3 regions of the Sediminibacillus sp. JSM 1682029 genome follow, and region 1 is predicted to be linked to each of the others. Evidence: riboswitches for the same ligand, from Rfam matches in the RefSeq annotation. Region 1 holds a riboswitch; each other region holds the start of a gene.
What was found. A riboswitch is a leader RNA that binds a small molecule or an ion and turns the genes downstream of it on or off. The one in region 1 is predicted to bind S-adenosylmethionine.
Positions count from the first base shown of each region.

Region 2: linked by a shared signal. The riboswitch ahead of ssuE (NADPH-dependent FMN reductase) and the one ahead of ABVF09_RS13010 (methionine ABC transporter ATP-binding protein) in region 1 are both predicted to bind S-adenosylmethionine.
Region 3: linked by a shared signal. The riboswitch ahead of metX (homoserine O-acetyltransferase MetX) and the one ahead of ABVF09_RS13010 (methionine ABC transporter ATP-binding protein) in region 1 are both predicted to bind S-adenosylmethionine.

Region 1 covers NZ_JBEWYY010000007.1:93,505-96,780, reverse strand. The annotation lists gene ABVF09_RS13025 (thioredoxin family protein) at 1-299, shown strand, start outside; gene ABVF09_RS13020 (hypothetical protein) at 433-759, shown strand; gene ABVF09_RS13015 (TlpA family protein disulfide reductase) at 756-1,172, opposite strand; SAM riboswitch class I at 1,341-1,456, shown strand; gene ABVF09_RS13010 (methionine ABC transporter ATP-binding protein) at 1,574-2,599, shown strand; gene ABVF09_RS13005 (methionine ABC transporter permease) at 2,589-3,257, shown strand.
Region 2 covers NZ_JBEWYY010000004.1:268,562-271,837, reverse strand. The annotation lists gene ABVF09_RS09395 (LLM class flavin-dependent oxidoreductase) at 1-1,332, opposite strand, end outside; gene ssuE (NADPH-dependent FMN reductase) at 1,362-1,970, opposite strand; SAM riboswitch class I at 2,030-2,137, opposite strand; gene ABVF09_RS09385 (cation:proton antiporter) at 2,306-3,276, shown strand, end outside.
Region 3 covers NZ_JBEWYY010000007.1:198,523-201,798, forward strand. The annotation lists gene ABVF09_RS13510 (PLP-dependent aspartate aminotransferase family protein) at 1-152, opposite strand, end outside; SAM riboswitch class I at 236-344, opposite strand; gene metX (homoserine O-acetyltransferase MetX) at 373-1,458, opposite strand; SAM riboswitch class I at 1,612-1,719, opposite strand; gene ABVF09_RS13520 (manganese catalase) at 1,951-2,775, shown strand; gene ABVF09_RS13525 (Spo0E family sporulation regulatory protein-aspartic acid phosphatase) at 2,955-3,113, shown strand; tRNA gene ABVF09_RS13530 (tRNA-Arg) at 3,238-3,276, shown strand, end outside.

The sequences.
Region 1 (3,276 bases):
TGGCAATTTCGGATGAACACGCACTCAAAGACTTTTCAAAAGGGTTTGTGTTTATTCATACGCCTTTCTGCGGCACATGTAAAATGGCGGAGAAAATGCTGTTGGTATTAGAACAAATCGAAGAGGCATCACTTTTCCATGAAATGAATGCCTCTCTTTTTCCGGGCTTCATGCAATCATTTCACATAGAAAGCGTTCCCTGTCTGTTAATAGTGGAAAATGGCCGGGTGCAGGAAAAAATATACGCATTTCATTCGTTAATGCATATTCAGGAGAAGATACAGAAATACAGAAACTAAAAAGGAAGGAATATTTCCCGAGAAATACTCCTTCCTTTTTTGCTTATGTCTTTTGGAAGACTCCATCTGCTTTTCTTTTTTGCAGGAAATACATGCTGGATGGCGAACTACTGTTAACAGGGAGGCGGTAGTCTTGTCAGAACAACTTTTGGCAGAATGGAAACGGCGTTTGGAAGATCGTGAAGATTTGTTGTATTTATATGAACAAAAGCACTTGGACATCAAAGTGGATGTAGGTGAATTCTCGGCTTGGGTTAAATTTCGTTCAGGAATTGTGGAACTCCATGCCGATTCACAATTCCCGTCTGCTGCCCCTTTAAAGGTGAAGGTGAACAATGACATAGCAGAACAACTTTTTAACGGGGAGCGGAAGCTGACAGCTTTCCCTGCAGGGCTTGCCTCCTGGACAGGGAGGTACAGGGACTGCCTGCTTTTTGAAACATTGCTGTACCTGCCTTAAACGAGTTGCCTGCCCAATGCTTGGACAATAGATAAAAAAGGTGCTTTGTCGCCAAACTGAGCCGCTATATCACCCTGCTTGTCAATAATGACAGTACTGGGAACCCCTTGACAGCGGTACATATCGTAAACGTTTGTCCCTTCGTCCGACAATGTCGGCTGTTGCAGAAACTTCTTATGGAATGCTTCTGCTTCATCCACCGAACGTTCTCTCCCAGTCACATTGATGGTCAACATTTTTATATCATTTTTGTTGATTGTTTTATATAACTGCTCTTTTTTGGGTAAGTCCGCTGCGCAGTCCGGGCACCAGGATGTCCAAAAGGTAAGCATGATCACCTTGCCAAGGTCCTTTTTCAGTTGATAGGTCTTTGGGGTACCCAGAATCGGAAGCTCGAAAACCGGGGCTTTCATCCAACCACTCCTTGCTTCTCAGTAAGTTTTTCTTGTTGTATATGCTAACATAACCAAAAATGGAAAACGATTATCGCACTTCAATTAATGAATTAGCTTGACACCTAACTGCGCCAATGCTAAAATCCTATTTAGCGCTTAAGGAACGACCTAATTAAATATTCTAATCTCTTATCAAGAGAGGTGGAGGGACTGGCCCTGTGAAGCCCGGCAACCGTTAACCAGTTTTTACTGGTTAAAATGGTGCCAATTCCTGCGAAGCAATAAGCTTTGGCAGATGAGAGAACATGAAAGTAGTCATACTGCGTCTTTCTGTTCTCTTGTGAACGGAAGGACGCTTTTTTAATACACACAAAAGAAGTATTAGGTAGTTCGGCAAGTATTGCTGAGGAGGAAGAAAGTTGATTTCAATTAAAGGCTTGAAAAAAGTTTATCCAGCCAAGCATCAGGATGTCCTCGCTGTCGATAACCTCAACCTGGAAGTAAGCAAAGGGGAAATTTTCGGGGTGATCGGATACAGTGGTGCTGGTAAAAGTACGTTCATCAGACTGCTTAATCGGCTGGAAGAACCGACTGAAGGACAAATTTATATTGATGGAAAAGAAATATCTGCAATGGGAAAGCAGCAGCTGCGTAAATCACGACAGGAAATAGGGATGATTTTTCAACATTTCAACCTGCTCTGGTCCCGTACCGTTCGTGACAACATTGCTTTTCCGCTGGAAATAGCGGGAATTCCCAAGGGGAAAAGGAGAGCCAGGGTCGAAGAGCTGATAGATTTAGTCGGGCTTAAAGGAAGAGAAGATGCCTATCCTTCGCAATTAAGCGGAGGGCAAAAACAACGGGTCGGCATTGCAAGGGCGTTGGCCAACAACCCAAAAGTGCTGTTGTGTGATGAAGCCACATCGGCGCTAGATCCGGATACGACGGATGCGATATTACGGCTGCTTGTCGATATCAATGAAAAATTGGGGTTGACCATCATTTTGATCACACATGAGATGCATGTCATCCGTAAGATTTGTCATCGGGTCGCTGTGATGGAGTCAGGAAGAGTAGCAGAGCAAGGCGATGTGCTGGATGTTTTCTTGCATCCCAAACAGCCTGTTACCAAGCGGTTCGTTGAACAAGTCATGGGAGACAGGGATCAAGAAGAATCGCTCCATTTATTGGAAAATTATCAAAGCGGGCAAGTTGTACGGCTTCATTTTGTGGGAGAAACAACCAATCAGGCGCTGATAAGCCAGGTGTCAAAGCGATTTGATGTGGCTGTCAATATCCTTCAGGGTAAAGTCACTCAAACACAAAAAGGGGCATATGGAACTTTGTTTGTCCATATGGACGGCTCTGCAGAAGAGATAGCCAGGGCGATTGCCTTTATCAAAACCACCTCGGTAGAAGTGGAGGTGGATCCAAATGCTGAGTGAACTTTTTCCAAACGTGAAAATGGAGGATATTTGGACAGCGATCGGTGAAACATTTTATATGACACTGATATCGGTGGCAGGGACGATTGTTTTAGGGGTCCTGTTGGGACTTTTATTATTTCTCACTGCCAGAGGTGGTTTGTGGCAAAATAAAATATTGAATTTTTTTGCTGCAGCGCTGGTGAATATCTTCCGGGCCATCCCATTTATCATTTTGATTTTATTGTTATTCCCATTCACTGATTTTCTTATAGGCACGATTCGTGGTCCGAAAGCGGCGTTGCCAGCTTTGATCATCGGTTCGGCACCGTTTTATGCAAGGTTGGTGGAAATCGGTCTGAAGGAAGTGGACAAAGGTGTAGTGGAGGCCGCCAAAGCGATGGGTGCAAAAACGCACACGATTATCTTCAAGGTTTTGCTTCCGGAATCGATGCCTGCTTTAGTATCCGGGATTACTGTAACAGCAATAGCATTGATTGGCTATACGGCTGTTGCCGGAGTGATCGGGGCCGGGGGTCTTGGAGATTTCGCCTATTTTTATGGCTTTCAACGTCGCGAATTTGACGTCGTGTTTATCTGCACCGTTTTAATAGTAGTAATTGTATTTATTTTTCAGTTTATCGGTGATTATATCGCCAATAAATTAGATAAAAGATAAGGCACTTTCCATCATACAG
Region 2 (3,276 bases), on a different contig from region 1:
AAGAAGACGCGGTCCTGCTCCAAAAAGGTTATCCCGCAAGCTTTCTCCTTCATAGCTAGAGCGAATCAGGCCTCGATCTTGTAAAATCGGAACAACCAAATCGACGAAATCCCGGAAAGTTCCCGGCGTAATCGCATATGCAATATTGAAGCCATCGATACCAGCCTCTCTGACCCATTCTTCCATCGTATCGGCTATTTGTTCGGGCGAGCCGACTGCATAGGCGCCAAGACCTCCGATCCCGATAAATTCTTTGATTTCTTCTACTGTCCATTGTTTGTTCGGATCAATCCTTGTAAAGTTTTCGACTGCTGATTGGATGGCATTGTTTTCAACATACCGCAAACTTTCATCAGGGCCATACTGCGAAAGGTCGATACCGGTCCATCCACCGAACAAGGCAAGTGCCCCTTCATGGCTGATATGTTTTTTATAATCGTTGTACTTTTCCTTCGCCTCCTGTTCTGTGCGCCCTACAATGGGAGTGAACATGGTCAAAATTTTCACATCCTCTGGATTCCGCCCAGCCAGTTCAGTCTCTTTTCGCAACTTTTTGACTGACTTCCTGGCAGCCTCTTTGGTTGGAGCTCCGATAAAGACACACTCTGCATTCCTGGCTGCAAAGGCCCTGCCTTTCTTGGAAGCTCCCGCCTGATAAATAACCGGTGTACGCTGTGGCGAAGGTTCACTCAAATGGGCGCCAGGCACTTTGAAATACTTTCCTTCATGCTGGATGTCATGGACCTTTTCCGGATCGGTATAGATGCCATTCTCTTTATCGAGACGGACTGCATCATCTTCCCAACTGCCTTCCCAAAGCTTATAGCAAACATCCACATACTCTTCTGCAATATCATACCGCTCATCATGACTTACCTGATCTTCCAAACCCATGTTGACTGCTGCGCTTTTCAAATAAGACGTAACGATATTCCAGCCCACCCTTCCATTTGTCAAATGATCGAGTGTCGACATTCTTCGGGCGAAGGTATAGGGATGTTCATGGCTGACAGAAGCGGTCACGCCAAAACCGAGATGCTTGGTGACGGCCGACATGAGCGGTACGACCAGCAACGGATCGTTCACAGGCGACTGGGCTCCCTGCCTTACTGCCGCATCCCGAGAATTTTCGTAAACATCATAGGTGCCTAGCACATCAGCCAAAAACACAGCATCGAAATTCCCTTTTTCCAATAGCTTTGCCAGCTCTATCCAATATTCACTGTCCTTATAACGGTGTGATTGGTCGTCCGGATGCGTCCATAATCCTGGCGATTGGTGTCCCGCACAATTCATATCAAAGGCATTCAAATATATCCGCTTATCCGTCATCGATTTTCTCCTCCTATTGTTTTATTGGTTCAAATTGGCTGTTTTTGCTTGTTGACCGTCTGGACAAAATAGTCCAATTGCTTTTCTAATCGCTGGTTTAAATCAGGATCGTGAATCGGCTGATTGATATCCTGTTTGTCTATGCATTCGTTCAACAAATAAACACCTTTCAAATTCTGTGCCTTCAATGTCGCCAATAGCGGCTTCAGACTATATTCCAATGCCAGCAAATGGGAGGGACTGCCGCCTGTCATCAGTGGCAAAACCGGAGTATCTTCCAACACATCCTGCGGCAATATGTCCAGAAATGCCTTTAGAACCCCTGAGTAAGCTGCTTTATAAACGGGAGACCCGACAATCGCGCCTTTCGCCTTCCGGATGAGCGCTGCCGCTTCCGTTACACTCTGGCTGTCATACCTTCCTTCAAACAAGTCGACCTGAGGGATCTCCTTTACGGATAAGTGTACGGTGGAAAACCCTTTTTGCCTCAAAGACTCCCCTAAATAGTTCAAAACCACGTCGGTTCCTGATTGGGCCGAAGGACTTCCCGATAAAATAATGATTTCACTCAAAATAATCTCTCCCTTTCTGCCAAATGGGCTTGCGTTTCGACTCGGGGAAAGAGGGATTTTTTTCATTAGAAAAAGCCCCCTTCTCCGCAACATGAGAAAAGAGGGCTGTCATCGTCCGATATCCGCTCTTATCTCCCAAGAATGATCTTGGCTGGAATTAGCACCTTTCTGACAATGGTCAGAGGTTGCTGAAGCGTCAATGGGCCAGTTCCCTCGGCTTCTCTGGATAAGAATTTTTAATTTGACACCTATCATAATACCAATGGCTTTCCATGTCAACCACTTTTTGCAATAATCAGAATAGTCCTGTCTGTTGAAAGTGCCCTGCACTTACTCCAGCCAGGTTTATCTGCCCAGTTTTTGAGAAACATATAGATATACTTAATCCAGGAGGAATCGTGATGCATGAATTTAACGAGACTTTTATCCAAATCCTTATCCTGCTTGCTATCTCGATCGCCGTGATCGGAATTGCCAAAAAAATCGGTCAGCCCTATACAATTGCACTCGTTTTGGTCGGTTTAATTCTTGGTATTATTAACGTACATGTACCGCTTATTGACGAAGCAGAGGCATATATCACTCAATCAGAAGTGTTCCAGGCAATCATCATATCTTTGTTTTTGCCGATTCTACTCGGAGATGCGACGTTAAAACTTCCCTTTCACCATTTATACCAGCACAAGCGGGCCGTACTTGGCATGGCATTCGCCGGTACGTTTCTTTCCTTTATCGTGATCGGCTTATCCACTCATTATGTTATCGGATTGCCGATAGCGGTCGCTTTCACATTCGCCGCTTTGATGAGTGCCACAGATCCGATAAGTGTTGTATCCATATTTAAGTCACTCGGTGTTTCGGAAAAGTTATCCACGGTCATGGAAGGGGAATCACTGTTCAACGACGGGATTGCGGTCGTCTTGTTCAAAATTTCGTCGATCTATTTGCTTACTTATATCGAATTAGGCTGGGAGGGGCTTGGCAGCGGCATCCTGTTATTCCTGAAATTCAGTCTCGGCGGTGTGTTGGTCGGTGTCATCCTTGGTTTTGTGTTCTCCCAAATCATCCGCTTTTTTGATGATTATCCATTTGAAATTGCCCTGTCGGCCATCTTGTTTTTCGGAAGCTATTTTATCGCGGAACATTTGGAGGTCTCCGGGGTCATCGCAGTGGTTGCGGGTGGTTTTATGTTCGCCGACTATGGCGGGAAAATCGGTATGTCGGAAAAAACGCGGGTCACCATCAATACGTTCTGGGATGTCATCACCCTTGTGGCCAACTCGATCATCTTTTTGTTGATTGGTTTGGAGATCCGCAATATTGATTTCAATAACCAGTGGGACATCATCGCATATGCAATCATCCTTGTAAT
Region 3 (3,276 bases), 110 kb from region 1:
TCATCCAGAGCGAACAAGCGCTCTGCGTGTTCTGTATCGTGAAACACATAAGAAGTAGTTTGATAAATCGGGACAGCACGCGACCCTGTTGTCGGATCCGGTGATTGGCCGCCATGAAGTGATAACGTTTCTAAATCGTAAGTATTTGCCATGTTTCTTTTCCTCCCGTAACTCTTTTTTTCAATCAAAATAAAAAGTCCTCTTCCTAAGAAGAGGACTGTTCATACAATCTCTCCTCTTATCTGTCAGGATCTCTCCTGCAGGAATTAGCACCTTTCAAGTCAATTCGACTTGAAGGTTGCCGGGCTTCATCGGGCCAGTCCCTCAGCCTCTCTGGATAAGAGTGCTTATTAAATTGTCTTCATTAGCTTATCAAGCTTCCAATTCTGATTTGATGATGCTTCCCCACTTTTCAAATTCGACCAGAAAACCGTCATGCCCGAAACTGGTATCGATCAATGTGTAATCCGCTTCTATTCCGATGTGCTTCAACTGGCCGATAAACTGTTCCAGCGAACCAGGAGGGAATAGCAAATCTCCGCTGTAGCCCAGCGCTGTTACCGGTGCTTCGATCCGGGAAGCAGCTTTCTGCCACCCACCACGTCCGCGTCCGATATCATGGGTATCCATCGCCTTCAACAAATACAGATAACTGTTGGCATCGAAACGCTTGGTCAGCTTTTTCCCCTGGTAATCAAGGTAGGATTCGATTTCATAGGCAATTTCATCGTGGAAGTTGCCGGCAGGTGCGCGCTGTTTCCTGGAAAAACGTTCATTGAACAAATCTCCCGACCGGTATGTGATCATGCCCACCATACGTGCCAGACTCAATCCGCTTTCCGGTATGGTCTCTTCCGTATAATTGCCGTTGTTCCAATTCGGGTCATGCAGGATGGCAAGTCTTGCGATATTGTTGAATGCAATCGCATAGTCGGTCAAGTAAGGCGTGACAGCCAAGGGAATCAAACGATCCATTTTACCGGGATACATCACTCCCCACTCCAACACCTGCATTCCGCCGAGCGAACCGCCAATAACAGCAGCTAAATGGTTGATACCCAGTTTTTCCAGTGCCAGATGCTGGGCACGGACCATATCACGGACCGTTATAAACGGAAATTTGGCCTGGTAGGGTTCTCCCGTCTTGGGATCTATACTAAGCGGTCCGGTCGAACCATTACAGCCGCCTAATACGTTGAACGATATAATTTGGAATCGATCGCTATCGATAAAACCTCCAGGGGTGATCATTTCTGCCCAATAGCCAGGCATATCCTGATCGCCCGCTGCATGCTGGCTTCCTGTCAATGCATGACAGACAAGGATTGCCGGTGCTTCGGCCAACCCAACCCGTTCGTAGGCAAGCTCAACCTCCTGGATCACGGTACCGGATTCCAACTCGAGCTCTCCTATGTTGACTGTACCGGTCTTCCTCTCGACAGCTGTTTTCACTTCCATACGACGGATCCACCACCTTTCTTGTTTTCAATTAATTCGATTATTTCTCAATCCATCTATCACTTTTCCAGTTGTCTTTCCCCCTGTTCACTGTCCAGGAAGACATAAAAAATGCCTCTCCAGAAGATAGAGAGGCATTGGTTATCAATTCACTCCTTATCTTCCAAGCTTTCGCTCAGCAGGAATTAGCACCTTTTTAAGCCGTGGCTTAAAGGTTGCCGGGTTTCATCGGGCCAGTCCCTCCACCTCTCTGGATAAGTATTCGCAATATTCCGTTTTGATTTAACCAGAATTGTAGCATGTAGAAGAAGACCTGTCAACAGGTTTTCTGCCTATTTCATTTTTTAAAATCATTATCAAGAAAAAATAAGAATAATCCGTTTATCCGTTGTGACTTGCGGGAAGAGGTTAACTGTCGCGAAAGGACGGGCCCGTCAGCGATATCGAAGTCAGACGAAAACAGACAAATTACTTAAAAAGGTGGTTTTTCACTTGTTTTTTCACAGAAAAGAACTTCAGTATCATGCAAAACCAGAAAAGTCCGACCCACTCTTCGCCAAGCAGCTGCAAGAAATTTTAGGTGGACAATTCGGTGAGATGTCTGTAGCGATGCAGTATTTATTCCAAGGTTTCAATACGCGCGGAAATGAAAAGTATAAAGACTTGATCATGGATACTGGCGCAGAAGAACTCGGCCACGTAGAAATGATCGCCACTATGGTTGCACGTTTACTGGATGGAGCGCCAATCAATGAACAGGAAAAAGCGGCCGAAGACCCTGTGATCGGCGCAATCATGGGTGGCATGAATCCGCATCACGCAATTGTTTCCGGACTCGGAGCCACTCCGGAAAACAGTGCAGGCGTGCCATGGAGTGCAGGATATATCATCGCCAGCGGCAACTTGATGGCAGACATGCGCGCAAACCTGAACGCAGAGTCGCAAGGAAGATTGCAGGTTGCCCGTCTATATGAATTGACGGAAGATCGCGGTGTCAAAGACATGCTTTCCTTCCTGCTGGCCAGAGATACCATGCATCAAAACCAATGGATGGCAGCCCTGCAGGAATTAGAAGAAAAAGAAGGCGGCAAAATCACTCCTACCACAGTGCCGGCTGAATGGGAAGCATTGGATTTCTCTCATAAACTGTACAACTTTTCTGAAGGCGAGGATAGTGCACGCGGTATTTGGGCTTCTGGCAATGCGCCCGATGGCCATGACTTCCAATATGAAAGCGAACCGGTAGGCTTTGGAGGAAAACCAGAACTGAAACCAGCTCCTCCTTATGTACATGCAACACCTCCCCTTGATAAATAAACAAGTGAAACAGACCTGTGCACGCGTCTCGGTGCACAGGTCTATTTTTTTAGATTTGTTTGTAGCTATGCTTTATCCCCTGGGGTTTGATTACAAGCTGAAAGATCACTTTTTTCATTGTTTTTTTCCGCTGATCCAGGGAAGTACATACCGTGATACACTTTTCCTGGAGGGCAGTCATGGTTTACTTGCAAGAATTAGAAGAAAAAATCGAAGCATTGCGGGTTAAAATGTATGAAGCATACAATAAAAATCCGAGTGGACAAGAAGTACTCCAAATATCCCAAACATTGGACAAGGCCATCAACCAGCTGGAACAACAAAAACGACAGCAATAATCCAGTTGCCTTTTGACTGCCAGTTCAATTGGTTGTATTTTTCCTCTTGCATTCGAAAATTTATTATCGTATAATAGTCGTTGTCAGTCGGAACTGAATATGAGAACCGACAACCTATTATATTGCGCTCGTAGCTCAGTCGGATAGAGCGGTGGTTTCCGGT